One region of the Kribbella sp. NPDC003505 genome, then DNA from elsewhere that is predicted to be linked to it. Evidence: riboswitches for the same ligand, from Rfam matches in the RefSeq annotation. Region 1 holds a riboswitch; the other holds the start of a gene.
The links. A riboswitch is a leader RNA that binds a small molecule or an ion and turns the genes downstream of it on or off. The one in region 1 is predicted to bind ZMP and ZTP.
Positions count from the first base shown of each region.

Region 2: linked by a shared signal. The riboswitch ahead of ABZX12_RS12420 (tetrahydrofolate dehydrogenase/cyclohydrolase catalytic domain-containing protein) and the one ahead of ABZX12_RS31725 (5-aminoimidazole-4-carboxamide ribonucleotide transformylase) in region 1 are both predicted to bind ZMP and ZTP.

Region 1 covers NZ_JBEXNA010000011.1:67,292-75,809, forward strand. The annotation lists gene ABZX12_RS31710 (MoaD/ThiS family protein) at 1-236, shown strand, start outside; gene ABZX12_RS31715 (AAA family ATPase) at 295-840, shown strand; gene ABZX12_RS31720 (MMPL family transporter) at 961-3,219, shown strand; gene ABZX12_RS31725 (5-aminoimidazole-4-carboxamide ribonucleotide transformylase) at 3,220-4,098, opposite strand; ZMP/ZTP riboswitch at 4,117-4,186, opposite strand; gene ABZX12_RS31730 (class I SAM-dependent methyltransferase) at 4,196-4,924, opposite strand; gene ABZX12_RS31735 (CHAP domain-containing protein) at 5,008-5,532, opposite strand; gene ABZX12_RS31740 (acetolactate synthase large subunit) at 5,934-7,685, shown strand; partial or broken gene ilvN (acetolactate synthase small subunit) at 7,762-8,265, shown strand; gene ilvC (ketol-acid reductoisomerase) at 8,431-8,518, shown strand, end outside.
Region 2 covers NZ_JBEXNA010000003.1:715,199-723,716, forward strand. The annotation lists gene dop (depupylase/deamidase Dop) at 1-1,241, shown strand, start outside; gene ABZX12_RS12395 (ubiquitin-like protein Pup) at 1,297-1,506, shown strand; gene prcB (proteasome subunit beta) at 1,515-2,357, shown strand; gene prcA (proteasome subunit alpha) at 2,395-3,249, shown strand; gene ABZX12_RS12410 (NUDIX hydrolase) at 3,246-3,881, shown strand; gene ABZX12_RS12415 (nitroreductase family deazaflavin-dependent oxidoreductase) at 3,901-4,320, shown strand; ZMP/ZTP riboswitch at 4,336-4,420, shown strand; gene ABZX12_RS12420 (tetrahydrofolate dehydrogenase/cyclohydrolase catalytic domain-containing protein) at 4,441-5,292, shown strand; gene ABZX12_RS12425 (phytanoyl-CoA dioxygenase family protein) at 5,289-6,143, opposite strand; gene ABZX12_RS12430 (helix-turn-helix domain-containing protein) at 6,209-7,105, shown strand; gene aroH (chorismate mutase) at 7,190-7,558, shown strand; gene ABZX12_RS12440 (prephenate dehydrogenase) at 7,555-8,518, shown strand, end outside.

The DNA of each region.
Region 1 (8,518 bases):
TCCGGCCGTTCGCAGGCGGCGTCGAGCGCGTCGAGGTCGAGGCGCGGACCGTGGCCGAGGCGTTCGCCGCGCTCGACGCACCGCTGCGCCGGCGGCTGACCGACGAGCGGGGCGCCATCCGCCGGCACGTCAACATCTACCTGCGCGACGACAACATCCGCGATCTCGACGGTCTGGGGACGCCGCTCGAAGACGGCGACGAGCTGCTGATCCTGCCCAGCGTCGCGGGCGGCTGACGGCGCGCGAAAACAAAAGACTGCACTTCCGCGCGCCGCTTGGTTAGCGTCGGGCGGCATGAGCAACGTCCTCCTGCTGACCGGGCCGTCCGGCTCCGGCAAGACGACCGTGGCGCGACTCGTCGCGACCGACGCGCCACGGCCCACGATGCACCTGACCACCGACGAGTTCTACCGTGGCATCCGCACCGGCTTCGTCGCGCCGTACCTGCCCGGTGCGGAACGCCAGAACGAGGTGGTCGTCGACGCGATCGTCGCCGCCGTCGCCGCCTATGCGCGCGGCGGGTACGACGTGGTGGTCGACGGTGTCATCGGCCCGTGGTTCCTCGCCCCGTTCCGCGCGGCCGCGGCGGCGGGGGAGTGGGCGATGTCGTACGTCGTCCTGCGCCCGGACCTCGGGACAACGCTGCAGCGCGGACAATCCCGGCCCCAGCCCGAGCTGACCGACGCCGACGCCCTTACCGGGCTGCACGGTGCGTTCGCCGACCTCGGCGCGCTGGAGCCGCACGCGCTCGACACCACCCGGCTCGACCCGGACCGAACGGCGGCCGAGGTCCGCAAAGCCGTTGCCTCCGGCTCCTACCTGCTCAACGCCAGCGGATGAGGACAGGCTGTGACCGTCGGCGCCGAGGGGTTGTGACCCTGTCCCGGCCGACCTAGATTCGCGGATGGGGGCCGACGGCTGGGCCGTCGCCTGGGGGGTGCCCGGGGGGAGGGGCACCTCATGCATGCATTTCTGCACCGCCTCGGTCGCGGGGCGGCACATTTCCATTGGCTCGTGATCGGCGGCTGGCTGGTCGCCGTCGTCGCGTTGTTCGTGCTCAAGGGTGCGTTCGGCGGCACGTACTCCAACAACTACACGGTTCCGGGCAGTGAGTCATCCGCTGGTTTGAACATCCTGAACAAGGACTTCAGCACCGCCGGCGGCTATTCGGGCTCGATCGTGTTCCACGCCAAGACCGGCACGGTGGCCGAACACTCCGCGCAGGTCAAATCGTCGATGGACGCTGTCGCCGAACTGCCTGACGTGGTCAGCGCCGTCGACCCGCTGGCGACCTCGCAGACGGCGTACATCTCCAAGGACGGCAGCATCGTCAACGCGCCGGTTTCGTTCTCGGTGGTCCCGGCCTCACTCGACAGCTCGTACCTCGACAAACTCGACGCGGCGGTCGAGCCGGCCCGCGCGGCCGGCCTCCAGGTCGAGTACGGCGGCGGCGCCGGTCAGATCGGCAAACAGGCCGACGACCTGCCCTCGGAGGCGATCGGCCTCCTGCTAGCGCTGGTGTTGCTGTTCCTGATGTTCCGATCCGTCGTCGCGGCCGGACTGCCGCTGCTGTCCGCGGTCTTCAGCGTCGGCGGCGGACTGGCGATCCTCGGTCTGCTCGCGGCGGTGAAGACCTTCCCGGTGTCCGCGCCGACGGTCGCGACCTTGCTCGGCCTCGGGGTCGCGATCGACTACGGACTCTTCCTGGTGTCGCGCCATCGCGAGCAACTGGAGGACGGGATGAGCGTCCGCGAGTCGGCGGGACGGGCCGCGTCCACCTCCGGTGCGGCCATCGTGGTCGCCGGTGGAACGGTCGTGATCGCGATCCTCGGTCTGTACGTGTCCGGCGTCCCGTTCGTCGGCGCGCTCGGGTTGTCGTCGGCGATCGTGGTCGCGGTCACGGTGCTGGCCGCCCTGACGCTGATTCCCGCGCTGCTGGGGCTCGCGAACCTGAGGGTCCTGAACCGCAAGGACCGGCACCATCTCACCGAGGAACGCGAACTCGAGGCCGGTCTCCCGGACGATTCCGCGGTCGCCGCGCATCGTGCGGAGGAACACGAACGGCGCGACGCCGCGCACGAGCGGAGTGCGTTCGCGCGCTGGGGCCGCAAGGTGAGCGCCCGGCCGTGGCCGTTCGGCATCGCCGCGACGCTGGTCTTGCTCGTCCTGTCGATCCCGCTGCTGTCGATGAACCTCGGCCAGCTCGACGCCGGTACCGACCCCGCCCAGGACTCCAGCCGGAAGGCGTACGACCTGATCGCGCAGGGGTTCGGCCCGGGAGCGAACGGTCCGCTGACGGTCGTCGTGCAGCTGGAGTCGGTGAGTGCGGCCGACAAGCAGTCGGTGCTCAGCGGACTGGCTTCGACGCTGCAGAAGACCCCGGGCGTGGCCGCCGTCCAGCAGCCGAGCACGAACAGCGCCGGGACGACCGCGATCATCAACGTCGTCCCGACCACGTCGCCGTCGTCGGCCGACACCGAGGACCTGGTCAATCGGATCCGTGACGACGTGCTGCCCGGCCAGCAGGAACCGACGTACGTCGTCGGGACCACCGCCGGGTACGTCGACTTCACCGAGAAGGTGGGCAGCCGGATGCCGTGGCTGATCGGGGCCGTGGTGCTGCTCGCGTTCGTGCTGCTGACGGTCGCGTTCCGCTCGCTGCTGATCGGCGTGAAGGCCGCGATCCTCAACCTGTTGTCGGTCGGGGCCGCGTACGGCGTGATCGTCGCGGTCTTCCAGTGGGGCTGGGGATCGTCGCTGGTCGGGATCGACGAGTTGGTGCCGATTCCGTCGTTCGTGCCGATGCTGATGTTCGCGATCGTGTTCGGGCTCTCGATGGACTACGAGGTGTTCCTGCTGTCCCGGGTGCACGAGGCCTGGATCGCGACCGGGGACAGCCACCGCGCGGTGGCGATCGGGATCGGCGCGACCGCGCGGGTGATCACGACGGCGGCCGCGATCATGATCGTGGTCTTCCTGAGCTTCGTCCAGGACGACGACCCGACGGTGAAGATGCTGGCGGTCGGCATGGCCGTGGCCGTGCTGATCGACGCCAGCATCGTCAGGATGATCCTGGTCCCGTCCGTGATGACGCTGCTCGGCCCGCGGGCCTGGTGGCTTCCGCGCTGGCTGGATCGGATCGTGCCCGACATCCAGCTCGAGGGCGGATCGCCACCCGCGCCGCCGGCGCCCCGGGAGAAGGTGGGCTCGGCTCCCTGATCAGTGCCGGAACAGCCGGACACCGGTCACGGTCCGGCGGATGCCTCGCTCGGTGCATGCCGCGGCGACCTCGCCGGACCGGATCGACCCGCCGGGCTCCACGATGTGCGTGACGCCGTACCGCTGCGCCTCGTCGACGTTGTCGCTGAAGGGGAGTACGCCGTCGGACACCATCGTGACGTCGGCGAGCGGCTCGTCCGAGCGCCGTGACCACCACAGCGCGGCCTTCTCACCGGCCAGGCGGGTGCAGTCGACGCGGGACTGCTGGCCGGCGCCGATACCGATCGCCACCGCGTCCTTCACCATCACCACGGTGTTCGACTGGGTGTAGCGGGCGACGATCATGCCGAGCACGGCGTCGTCGGGGAGGTCGCGCGGCACCGGCAGCGCGTCGCGCTCCTGCGTCAGCCGCGCGCCGAAGATCTCGCGCACCTCCTCGGCGGGCGGCTCGAACTCCGGGTCGACCTCGAGCACCAGGTAGGTCCCGCGCTTCTTCGCGGCCAGGATCTCGACGACGCCCTCGTCGTACCCGGGCGCGATGATCCCGTCCGAGACGACCCGCTTCAGCACGCCGGCCAGCTCCAGGTCGACCGGATGCGAGACCGCCACGACGTCGCCGTACGACGACTTCGGATCGGCGTCCCGGGCCCGGGTGTACGCCGCCGCCACGGTCTCGCCGAGTGCCGCGCCGGCGGGGGAGACGTGCTTGTACGACGCAGCCGCCGGCCTCCCGAGCGTTTCCGCGGCCTCGCGGACCAACTGCCATCCGGTCAGGGCGTCGAGGATGTTGATGTACGACGGTTCGCCCGCGACCACCGTGAAGGGCGCCTGCTCGACAGCAGCCGGCTGATGAGGATTCGTTCCGTACCGCAGACGCATCGGGACCTCCGAGTCGATCGGAGGCGCCCAGGCGGACGACGCCCTGTAGTTCGCTCCCCGGTGGTGATCCACCCTCGCCAGTCGCGGTGGGGCCAGACTACTTCGTGGCGCGGACGACGAGCAGCGGTGCGTCGGCGGTCAGCGGCTCCCCGTGCCACCCGCTCTCGATCGTCACGTCGGTGAATCCCGCCTGCAGCAGATCGGCCGTGATCTCCTCCGCGGTCCGGAAGTACAAGACGTTGCGGTAGACCGCGTCGTGGCCGTCCGGGAAGACGTTGTGGGCGTCGAACACCACGCGCCCGCCGGCGATCTCGATCAGCTCGAGCCACTCCTTCAGATGCCCGGCCTCGGTGTCGCGCTCGCCGTACGTCGCGTCGCTCGTCCACTGCTCCCACGCGCGGGCCGCCGGGTTGCGTGACTCGAACGCGAACATCCCACCGGGACGCAGCGCCGCGGCGAGCGCCGTCACCGACGCCTGGTGTTCCGCGACGTGCATCATCGTGTTGCCGCTGCTGACCACGAGATCCGCATCGCCGGCCGACTCCACCACGTGATGGTCGCCGTCGATCCAGGTGACCGCGTCGGCACCCGGCTGCCGGCGTGCGTACCCGAGCATCGTCGGGCTCGGGTCGATGCCGATCACCGCCCGGCCCGGTGCGACCAGGGATCGGGTGAGCAGGCCGGTGCCGCAGCCGAAGTCGATGACCTTCGTCGTGCCCTCGGCCAGGGACCGGTAGTAGGCGTGGTCGTCGCCCGGCGGGTTGTCCAGGTCGTACAGATGCACCAGCTGCTCGTCGCCGTACGGATCGTCGGTCACGTATCGCATGCTAGGCAGCCGCGTCGGCCGTGGACCAGGAAAATAAGGGAGCCGGTGCGGGGGACGAGTTCCGCACCGGCTCGATCAGGGGATCAGATCGCGGACACCCAGGCGTAGATGTCGGCGGGACGGCCGGCGTTCTCGGCGTGCTGCGGGTCGAACGGCCCGTGCTTGCGCACCTCGTCGCCCGAGTTGCCCTCGACCGTGGTGATCGTGCCGTCGGTGCCGACGGCAACGACGACGCCGGTGTGCACGCTGGTGTCGGTGCTGTCCGGGCCGGTGCCGTAGAGCACGATGTCACCGGGCCGCATGCCGGTGTCGCCGTCGTGCGTGCGGCCCGTGCCCTGACCCCAGGTGTAGATGTCGCCGGTGAAGCCGTAGTCGGGGATCTGGATGCCGGCCTGCCGCCAGGTCCAGGTAGCGAAGTGCGCACACCACGCCTCGCAGGGCCCGTACGGGTTGCAGTTGCTGCCGGGCGGTGTCTCCTGCTGGCCGACCTCGCCGTTGGCCGCGTTCACGATGGTCGTCCGGGTGTCGGCCGCGGCGGCGGTCAGCGACAGCGATCCGCAGAGGGCGACGGCAACGGCCGCCACGAGCATTCGTACCGAGAGGCGCATGGCCACTCCGATCGGGAGAGGGGGCGGTGGAAACCTTCGAGCGCGCGACCTCAGTATGTGACTGATTAACCTCACAGAGCCATTGCGGCGGCATCAAGTTACCGGCACGCTGTTCGTAAGACAGTTGTCCCAGATGGCGAGACACAGGTGAGCCCAACTTGACCCGGTCGCCGGTTGTCGGCGAATAATGCCTACATGCGATCGATTCTCCTCGTACTTGTGCGGCGCGCCGACTGACGCGACCACAGAGTCGAGCGCGCCCCTTCAGCCAACCCGGCGGAAGGGGTTTTTTGTTGCCAATGCGACTATCCGTGACCCGGAAGCGCAGCGACAACGGCCACAAGCGAGGATGGATCGGTCGCGAAAAGCTAACGAGCGTGACTGACTGAGGGAAGGCACTCATGAGTGAGCAGCTGACCGGGGCACAGGCTCTGATCCGCGCACTGGAACATGCCGGCGTCGACACCGTCTTCGGCATCCCGGGCGGCGCGATCCTCCCGGCGTACGACCCGATGCTCGACTCGACCCAGATCCGCCACATCCTGGTACGTCACGAGCAGGGCGCCGGCCACGCCGCCCAGGGGTACGCCGCGGCGTCCGGCAAGGTCGGCGTCTGTATGGCCACCTCGGGACCGGGCGCGACGAACCTGGTCACCCCGATCGCCGACGCGTACATGGACTCGGTGCCGCTGGTGGCGATCACCGGTCAGGTCGCGAGCGCCGCGATCGGCACCGACGCCTTCCAGGAGGCCGACATCCGCGGCATCACGATGCCGATCACCAAGCACAACTTCCTGGTCAACGATCCGGACGAGATCGCCACCACGATCGCCGAGGCCTTCCACATCGCCTCCACCGGCCGGCCCGGCCCGGTGCTGGTCGACGTGACCAAGGACGCGATGCAGACCAAGGGCGTCGACTTCCAGTGGCCGACCGAGCTCTCGCTGCCCGGCTACCGGCCGGTGACCCGCCCGCACCCCAAGCAGGTGCGTGAGGCGGCCCGCCTGATCGCCGCGGCCGAGAAGCCGGTGCTGTACGTCGGCGGCGGCGTGATCCGTGCGCAGGCCAGCGCCGAGCTCAAGGAACTCGCCGAGCTGCTCGGCATCCCCGTCGTCACCACGCTGATGGCCCGCGGCGCCCTGCCGGACACCCACGAGCTGCACTTCGGGATGCCCGGCATGCACGGCTCGGTGTCCGCCGTCGGCGCGCTGCAGCGGTCCGACCTGCTGGTCTGCCTCGGCGCCCGCTTCGACGACCGCGTGACCGGCCGGCTCGACTCGTTCGCGCCGGAGGCCAAGGTCATCCACGCCGACATCGACCCGGCCGAGATCGGCAAGAACCGCGCCGCCGACGTGCCGATCGTCGGCGACTGCAAGGAGGTCATCACCGACCTGATCGCGGCGCTGCGGACCGAGATCGCGAACACCGGCCGCACCCCGTCGTACGACGCGTGGCGCAAGCAGCTCGACGCGGTGCGCGCGCGTTACCCGCTCGGGTACGACGAGCCCGAGGACGGCACGCTGTCGCCGCAGCACGTGATCAAGCGGATCGGCGAGATCGCCGGACCGGACGCCGTCTACACCGCGGGCGTCGGCCAGCACCAGATGTGGTCCGCGCACTTCCTGCCCTTCGAGAAGCCCGGCCACTGGCTGAACTCCGGCGGTCTCGGCACCATGGGGTACGCGGTGCCGGCCGCGATGGGCGCCAAGGTCGCGCGGCCGGACAAGACCGTCTGGGCGATCGACGGCGACGGCTGCTTCCAGATGACCAACCAGGAGCTCGTCACCTGCGCGCTCGAGGGCATCCCGATCAAGGTTGCCGTGATCAACAACCAGTCGCTGGGCATGGTCCGGCAGTGGCAGACGCTGTTCTACGACAAGCGCTACTCCAACACCGACCTGCACTCGGCCCGGATCCCGGACTTCGCCAAGCTCGCCGAGGCGATGGGCGGCGTCGGTCTGCGCTGCTCCGACAAGGACTCGGTCGACGCGACCATCGAGAAGGCGATGGCGGTCAACGACGCGCCGGTGGTCGTCGACTTCGTGGTGCACCGCGACGCGATGGTGTGGCCGATGGTCGCCGCCGGCGTCAGCAACGACGAGATCCAGATCGCCCGCGACATGGCCCCGACCTGGGACAGCGAGGAACTCTAGTGACTGAGCGAAGCGAAGGCACAATCAAGCACAGCGTCCATGCGACATCGTCGCCCGCAGCGAAGCGAGGACGATGATGTCCAAGCACACACTCAGCATCCTGGTCGAGAACAAGCACGGTGTGCTGGCCCGGGTGGCGGCGCTGATCTCGCGTCGCGGGTTCAACATCGACTCCCTCGCGGTCGGTCCGACCGAGCACCCCGAGGTGTCCCGGATGACGATCGCGGTCAGCGTGGACGAGCAGCCTCTGGAGCAGATCACCAAGCAGCTCAACAAGCTCGTCAACGTGATCAAGATCGTCGAACTCGAACCCACGCAGACCGTCCAGCGCGAACTGCTGCTGGTCAAGGTCAAGGCGGACACCCTGACCCGCGGACAGGTGCTGGAGACCGTCCAGCTGTTCCGTGCGAAGGTGGTCGACGTGGCACCGGACGCGATCACCATCGAGGCGACCGGCAATCCCGAGAAGCTCGAAGCCATGCTCCGGGTGCTGGAACCCTTCGGCGTCCGCGAGTTGGTGCAGTCCGGCATGGTGGCGATCGGCCGGGGCAGCCGCTCCATCTCCGACCGCACCCTGCGACCGGTCCCGGTGCCGCCGCCGCACGTCCAGTCCGGACCCCCGAACGTGCAGGCGCGACCCGCTGATCGCCAGCCTTCGCACCCGGTACCGGCGCCGCCGCCGGGCCGTACCGCCGCCGCCGTACCGAATCAACACTAAGGAGAAGTGCCCGAAGTGGCTGCTGAAATGTTCTACGACGACAACGCCGACCTGTCGGTGATTCAGGGCCGGCACGTGGCCGTGCTCGGCTACGGCTCCCAGGGCCACGCCCACG
Region 2 (8,518 bases), on a different contig from region 1:
TCGACCACGCCCACCCGGAGTACTCCGCGCCCGAGACCACGAACCCGCGCGACGCGGTGGTGTGGGACAAGGCCGGGGAGCTGGTGATCATGGAGGGCGCGCGGCAGGCCCGCCTGATCCCCGGAGCGCCGCAGCTGAACCTCTACAAGAACAACACCGACAACAAGGGCGCGTCGTACGGCTCGCACGAGAACTACCTGATGCGCCGCTCGACGCCGTTCGCGTCGATCGTGCGGCACCTGACGCCGTTCTTCGTGAGCCGTCAGGTGGTCACCGGCGCCGGGCGGGTCGGGATCGGCCAGGACGGCGCCGCGCACGGGTTTCAGATCAGCCAGCGGGCGGACTACTTCGAGGTCGAGGTCGGCCTGGAGACGACGCTGAAACGGCCGATCATCAACACCCGCGACGAGCCGCACGCGAATCCGGACCGTTACCGCCGCCTGCATGTCATCATCGGCGACGCGAACCTGTCCGAGATCTCGACGTACCTGAAGGTCGGCACGACGTCGCTGGTGCTGGCGATGATCGAGGACGGCTGGCTGACCGACGACCTGGGCGTCGACCGCCCGGTGACCGCGCTGCACGAGGTCAGCCACGACCCGACCTGCACACATCTGCTGACGATGAAGGACGGCCGCAAGCTCACCGCCGTGCAGCTCCAGACGGAATACCTGGAGCAGGCCCGCAAGTACGTCGAGGACAAGTACGGCGACGACGCGGACCGGCAGACCAAGGACGTGCTGCACCGCTGGGAGCAAGTGCTCGACCAGCTCGCGACCGACCCGATGAAGCTGTCCGACCAGCTCGACTGGGTCGCGAAGTACAAACTGCTCCAGTCCTATAGGGACCGCGACGGCCTGGAGTGGGACGACCCGAAGCTGCACCTGGTCGACCTGCAGTACGCCGACCTCCGCCCGGACAAGGGCCTGTATTACAAGTTGGTGAAGTCCGGGCGGATGCAGCGCCTCGTCACCGACGAGGAGATCCGGATGGCCGTCGCGCACCCGCCGACCGACACCCGGGCGTATTTCCGCGGCCGCTGCATGCAGCAGTACGCGCCGCAGGTCGCGGCCGCCTCCTGGGACTCGGTGATCTTCGACCTGCCGGGCAAGGAGTCGCTGCAGCGGATCCCGACGCTGGACCCGCTGCGGGGCACGAAAGCGCATGTCGGGGCACTTCTTGACCAATGCGACACCGCAAGTGACCTGGTTCGCACCATTACTGGGGGTGCCGCCGGGTAGGGTCGCTCTTGAGGGTCGGTTGGGCGGCCCTCCCAGCGGTTCTAGGAGGTGTGCCATGGCGAAGGACGGCGGTCAGCAGCACAAGCAGCCGAAGCGTTCGTCGACCGAGGAAGAGGTCGAGCAGGTCGAGGCGTCGGAGGACGTCCAGGAGCGCAAAGAGCGACTCGACGAGGACGTCGACTCGATCCTGGACGAGATCGACGAGGTGCTCGAGGAGAACGCCGAGGAGTTCGTCCGCGGTTTCGTGCAAAAGGGTGGGGAGTGAACCGCTCGATGACATCTGATGCCTCCGGCCGGCTGCCGGAAGCCTTCCTGACCCCAGGCGGCTCGTCGTTCATGGACTTCCTGGCCGGGCACGCGCCCGACCTGTTGCCCGGACGACGGTCCCTGGGCCAGGGTGACCTGTCCAGCGAAGTCCCGCACGGCACGACGATCGTGGCGGCCACCTTCCCCGGTGGCGTGATCATGGCCGGCGACCGGCGGGCCACGATGGGCAACATCATCGCCCAGCGTGACATCGAGAAGGTCTTCCCCGCCGACGAGTACTCGGCGGTCGCGTTCGCCGGCTCGGCCGGCTTCGGGATCGAGATGGTCCGGTTGTTCCAGGTCGAGCTGGAGCACTACGAGAAGCTCGAGGGCGCCACCCTCAGCCTCGACGGCAAGGCCAACCGGCTGAGCGCGCTGATCCGCGGCAATCTGCCGATGGCCATGCAGGGCCTCACCGTGGTGCCGCTGTTCGCGGGCTACGACGAGGACATCAAGGGCGGCCGGATCTTCTCCTACGACCCGACCGGCGGCCGGTACGAGGAGACCCACTTCTACAGCGTCGGCTCGGGCTCGCTGTTCGCCCGCGGCGCGCTGAAGAAGCTGTACCGCGAGGACCTGTCCGAGACGGACTGTGCGACGGTGGCGATCCAGTCGCTGATCGACGCGGCCGACGACGACTCCGCGACCGGCGGCCCGGACATGCTCCGGCGGATCTTCCCGGTGGTCGGCGTGGTCACCGCGGACGGGTACCGGCGGCTGCCGGAGGACGAGGTCGCGACGCTCGTCGACGCGGCCTGGGGCCAGCGGCACCAGCGTCCCGACGGCCCGGCCTCGGCGTCCCTGACCTGACCAAGATCTCGATCGACTGACGAGGACGACACCTTCGATGAGCGTTCCCTTCTACGTCTCGCCCGAGCAGCTGATGCGGGACCGGGCGGACTTCGCCCGCAAAGGCATCGCCAAGGGCCGCAGCGCGATCGCGCTGCAATATGCCGACGGCATCCTGTTCGTCGCGGAGAACCGCTCGCCCGCACTGCACAAGGTCGCGGAGATCTACGACCGGATGGCGTTCGCCGCCGTCGGGCGGTACAACGAGTTCGAGAACCTGCGGATCGCCGGCGTCCGGCTCGCCGACATGCGCGGGTACTCCTACGACCGCCGCGACGTCACCGGCCGGGCGCTGGCCAACGCCTACGCGCAGACCCTCGGCGCGATCTTCTCCTCCGGCGGCGAGAAGCCGCTCGAGGTCGAGATCCTGGTCGCCGAGATCGGCGCGAGCCCGGCCGAGGACCAGATCTACCGGCTGACCTACGACGGCTCGATCGCCGACGTCCGGGGGTATGCCGTGATGGGCGGCCCGGCCGAGCAGGTCGCGGACTACGTCGGCGAGCACTACAGCGAGGGCATCTCGCTGGCCGGCGCGCTCCGGCTCGCCGTGGACGCGCTCGGCCACGACGGCACCGAGGTCCGGGAGCTGACGCCGGACCAGCTCGAGGTCGCGGTCCTGGACCGCACCCGGTCGCAGGTGCGCAAGTTCAAGCGGATGTCCGAGGAGACGCTCGCCGGCATCCTGAGCGAGTCCCGCCCGGCCGAGGCCCCCACGGAGCCGGCCGAGGGGGAGTCCGAGGCGTCGGGCGAGTCGTCAGGCGGGTCGCCGGCCGACGAGGCCGAGGTGGCCCCGCCGGAGGACGACGCGCCGGTCGCGCCGCCGGAGGACCCCGACACCGACCGTCCGCTGTGACGGACCAGCACGAGAGCTCAGCCGCTACCGACGAGGTGGCGGCTGAGCAGTTCCCGGGCCAGTTGGATGTCGCTCGGGTCGGGGATCCGGAGCCGTGGGAGCTGCTGGGGGAGGAGCCCGGCTTCCACCGGTTCCTGACGGTGAACCTGCGCCGCTACCGGATGCCGGACGGCCGCGAGGTCGACTGGGACGTGTTCGGCCCGAAGTCCGCGGCCGGGATCACGTCCGGCGTGACGGTGCTGCCGTTGACCCCCGAGGGCCGGATCGTGACGGTGCGGATGTTCCGGGCCGGTCCGGACCGGGTCGTCACCAACCTGCCGGGCGGCTACGTCGAGCCGGGCGAGGACCCCGCGCTCGCCGGCGCCCGGGAGCTCGAGGAGGAGACCGGCTACGTCTGCGAGTCCCTCGACATCGTCGGCTGGCAGTGGTCGTCGGCGTCCTCGACGTACCGCAAGTACGTCGGGATCGCGCGCGGCTGCCGCCCGGACGGGAAGCAGCAGCTGGACGAGACCGAAGACTGTGTCCCGGTCGAGCTGACCGTGGATGCGTTCCGCGCCGAGCTGCGCACTCCCGGTGCGATGACCGGAATCGACGCGGCCTATCTGGCGTTGGACCACGCAGGATTGCTTTAGCACACTGCGGAGGACCGATATGAGCGACTGGAACGCGAACATCATCGAGGAGTTCCGGGCGAACGAAGGCAAGGTCGGAGGCCAGTTCGAGGGTGCACCGATGGTGTTGCTGCATCACTACGGCCGCAAGAGCGGGCAGGAGTACGTCGCTCCGACGATGTACCTCGCCGACGAGACCGACCCGGACGTGATCTACGTCTTCGCCAGCAAGGGCGGCGCGCCCACCAACCCGGAGTGGTACCGCAACCTCGTCGCCGCCGGTAAGGGCACCGTCGAGATCGGCACCGAGGAGTACCAGGTCACCGTCACCGACGTGACCGGCGCCGACCGCGACCGCATCTACGCCGAGCAGGCGCGCCGCTACCCGGGCTTCGCCGACTACGAACGCCGGACGGCCGGTGTCCGGACCATCCCCGTCCTCGCGCTGAAGCGCGCGTAACGGGCCGGTATCCTGGCGGCGGACCGCGACTGGCGCTGAGGTGGACGACCACCGGGGAACGGTCTGCCACCCGGCTTCGCCGCGCGCCTGGGCACCCTCTGCGACACAGGAGTGCTCCAGATGACCGCTGATCTGATGATCGGGACCGATCTCGCCGCCGCGATGGTCGCCAAGGCTGCCGATCGCGCCCGCGCCCTGCAGGAGCAGTACGGCGTGCAGCCGTGCCTGGCGACCGTTCTGGTCGGTGACGACCCGGCGTCGGCGACGTACGTGCGGATGAAGCAGAACCGGTCGAAGAAGGCCGGGATCGCGTCGCGCAGCGTCGTACTGCCGGCGACGACGACCACCGCCGAGCTCGTCGCGGAGATCACGAAGCTGTCCGGCGACCCGGCGGTGCACGGGATCCTGCTGCAGCACCCGGTGCCGGCGCAGATCGACGAGCGGGCCGCGTTCGAGGCGATCGACCCGGCGAAGGACGTCGACGGCGTGACCATGCGCTCGTTCGCGGCGATGGCCTTCAACGACACCAAGGACCCGGGATTCCGATCCGCGACGCCGGGCGGGATCATGCGACTGCTCGCGGCGTACGACGTACCGCTCGAAGGGGCGCACGCGGTGGTGATCGGCCGCAGCCCGATCCTCGGCAAGCCGGCCGGCATGTTGCTGCTGGCATCGAATGCGACCGTCACGTACGCGCACTCCCGGACGCGCGAGCTGCCGGAGCTGGTCCGGACCGCGGACGTCGTGATCGCCGCCGTCGGCAAGGCGAACTTCGTCCGCGGCGACTGGCTGAAGCCCGGCGCCGTGGTGGTCGACGCCGGATACAACGAGGGCAACGTCGGTGACGTGCACTTCGCCGAAGCGGCCGAGGTCGCCCGGCTGATCACGCCGGTCCCGGGCGGCGTCGGGCCGATGACGATCGCCCTCCTCCTGGAGCAAACCGTCGACGCCGCCGAGGCCCAGTTGAGCTAGCGGTCGCAGCCGCCGTCCTTGTCCGGGCGGGAGTGCGGCCGGGCGATGTCGTCGAGGCCTTTGTAGGCGTACGGGTCGGTGCCCGCGACCATGACGATGTCGCGGTAGTCGTGCTTGGCGACGTGAACGCCGTCCGGCACGGAGTGCCAGGGGAGCAGCGACTCGGCACTCATGTAGTGGTTGGCGAGCGCGCGGCGCAGTCCTCGCCGGCCGGTGTTCGGCAGTGATCGGTGCAAGAGGTATCCGTTGAAGATCACCGCCGAGCCGGCCGGCACCTCGACCGGTACGGCGTCGTCGTCGGAGTACGGGAAGTCGAACGCCTCCACCGTGCAGTCGAACCGCAGATCGTCCTGCTCCCGATCGGGATAGATGACCCCACGGCGATGCGAGCCCGGCAGGACCCACAGGCAGCCGTTCTCCACGGTGGCGTCGTCGAGCGCGATCCAGGCCGCGGTCAGCGAGCGGTCCCTGGTCGGGATGAAGAACTCGTCCTGGTGCCACGCCTGTCCCGGCCTGCCCTCAGCCTTGATGAACAGCATGGACTGCATCGCCTTGACGTTGGGCCCGATCACCGCGGTCAACGTCTCGACCACGCGCGGCGCGTGGAGGGCAGCGAGCGCGACGTCGGACGCCTTGTGCGGGTGGTGGATGCAGAGGAACTGCCGGAGGACGTCGTCGGTGGATTCGTTGTCCGGAGCGCCCTCGACGGTCCCGAGGTCGCCGCGGCACAGCTGCTCGGCCGCGGTGTGCAGCGCGGTGACCTGCTCGGGTGGGAGGGCCTGATCGAGGACGACGAAGCCGTCCCGCCGGTAGGACCCGACCAGCTCGTCGGTGATCTCGGTGAAGTGCATTCAGCCACTGTCGCGGAGCACGCGGAGCCGGCCAATGTCGCAGACGAGCGCTCTACTATCTGTTCATGATCTTGCGGTCGCCGGTGATCAGCGTGAACTCGCCGATCCAGATCGCGGACTACGCGCCCGGAGCGACGTACGGGCCGCGCCGCCTGCCGAACTTCGAACTGCTCTGGATCCTGCACGGTTCCGCACTCTGGCGGACCGAGGTGTACGACGACGCGGGACTCCGGCAGGCGACGGTCGAGCGCGAGCTCCGGCCGGGATCGCTCGCGCTCGCGAAGCGCGGGAACCGGGACGCCTATCTCTGGGACTGTGATCGCGGATCGCGGCACGCCTACGTGCATTTCCAGATCGAGGACTTCGGCGATCTCGGCGATCCGGCTGATTGGCCCTGGGTGCGGTCGATGTCCGATCCGGGTCTGCTCGAGGAGCTGTGCAGCTACTTGCTCGATGTTCCGACGCCGGCCCGGGGGCACAGCGATCGGCTGGTCGCGACGATGCTCGAGGTCTTCGTCAGCGCTCCGGCCGGCCCGCCACCTGTCGACCTCCCAGCCGCCGTCCAGCGCCTGGTCGATCACGTGGCAACCGTGTGGGCCACGGGTGGTCCCCGGATCGTCAGCGTCGCGGAGTTGGCGGGCGCGGCGAACCCGTCCGCGGGGCATCTGCACCGGGTGTTCCGGCAGGAGTACGGGTGCGGACCGGCGTACGCGCTGGATCTGATCCGGCTGGCCCGGGCGGCGACCGCGCTCCTGCGCACCAATGCCACGATCGCGGAGATCGCGGCCGACTGCGGCTACAGCAATCCGTACCACTTCTCGCGCCGGTTCTCGCTGGCGTACGGCGACCCGCCGGGAACGTTCCGTCGCCGCCGGCAGCTGTCCGATCCACTCGCTCCGGTGCGCGAGGCCGGACTGCTGCCGATGGCCCGCCGGCTCCTCGACGCCGCCCGGAACGGCTGACCCGCGTGCACGATCCGAGACGGCTGTCCAGTCCTTGGCTACCGTGGCCTAGGGTTGGGTGAGACGAAAAGAAGGAGGCGGCACGTGGCGGTACGGGCGATCCGGGGTGCCACCCAGCTGGACGTGGACGAGCGCGAGCACCTGCTCGAGCGGTCCGCGGAGCTGGTGAAGGCGGTCCTGGAGGCGAACGATCTGGAGAACGAGGATCTGATCAGCATCCTGTTCACCGTCACGTCGGACCTGCGCTCGGAATTCCCCGCCGTCGCGGGGCGGCAGATCGGGCTCACCGACGTACCGCTGATGTGCATGCAGGAGGTCCCGGTGCCGCACGCGCTGCCGCGGGTCGTCCGGCTGATGGTGCACACCGAGACGCCCCGGTCCCGGGACAAGATCCAGCACGTCTACCTGCACGGCGCGGTCGCGCTCCGTCCGGACCTGACCGGCGCCCAATGACCGAGCTCCGCGGCCCGGTCCGCATCGTCGGCACCGGGCTGATCGGCACGTCGATCGGCCTCGCCCTGGCGCGGCTGGGCGTGGTCGTCGAGCTCGTCGACGGGAACCCGGACAACGCGCTGATGGCCGAGCGGATCGGCGCCGGCGCGCGGACGGTCGACATCGAGCCGCAGCTGGTCGTGGTCGCCGTACCGCCGGATCATGTCGGCGCCGTCGTCGCCGAGCAGCTGCAGCAGACCCGGGCGATCGTCACGGACGCGGCCAGTGTGAAGTCGAAGCCGCTGACCGACGCGCGCGGCCTGACCGACGACGTCAGCCGGTACGTCGGCAGCCACCCGATGGCGGGCTCCGAGCGCAACGGCCCACTCGCGGCCCGCGCGGACCTGTTCGACGGCGCCACCTGGGCGATCACCCCGCACGCGACGAGCGCCCCGGAGGCGGTCGATCTGGTCCGGCGGCTCGCCGAGGCCTGCGGCGCGCGAACGGTCGAGCTGTCCGTCGAGGACCACGACCTGGGCGTCGCCCGGGTCTCGCACCTTCCGCATCTGATGTCGGCGCTTGCCGCGGGCACCCTCGCGGACGCGCCGTCCTCGCACCTCGAACTGTCCGGTCAGGGCGTCCGCGACGTGACCCGGATCGCGGCCGGCGACCCGCGGCTGTGGACCCAGATCGTCTCCGCGAACTCGACCGCGCTGACCGGCCTGCTGGAGCAGATCCGCGGCGAGCTCGACCGGCTGCTCGTTGCCCTCGGCAAGGAGGAGGCGGTCGACGAGCTGACCGCGATTCTCGGCCAGGGCGTGTCCGGGGCCGTGCGGGTGCCGGGCAAGCACGGGACGCCGCATATCGACCTGGTCACGGTGCTCGTCACGATCCCGGACCGCCCGGGTCAGCTGGCCCGGCTGTTCGCCGACGCCGCCGAGTCCGGCGCGAACGTCGAGGACCTGCGCATCGACCACAGCC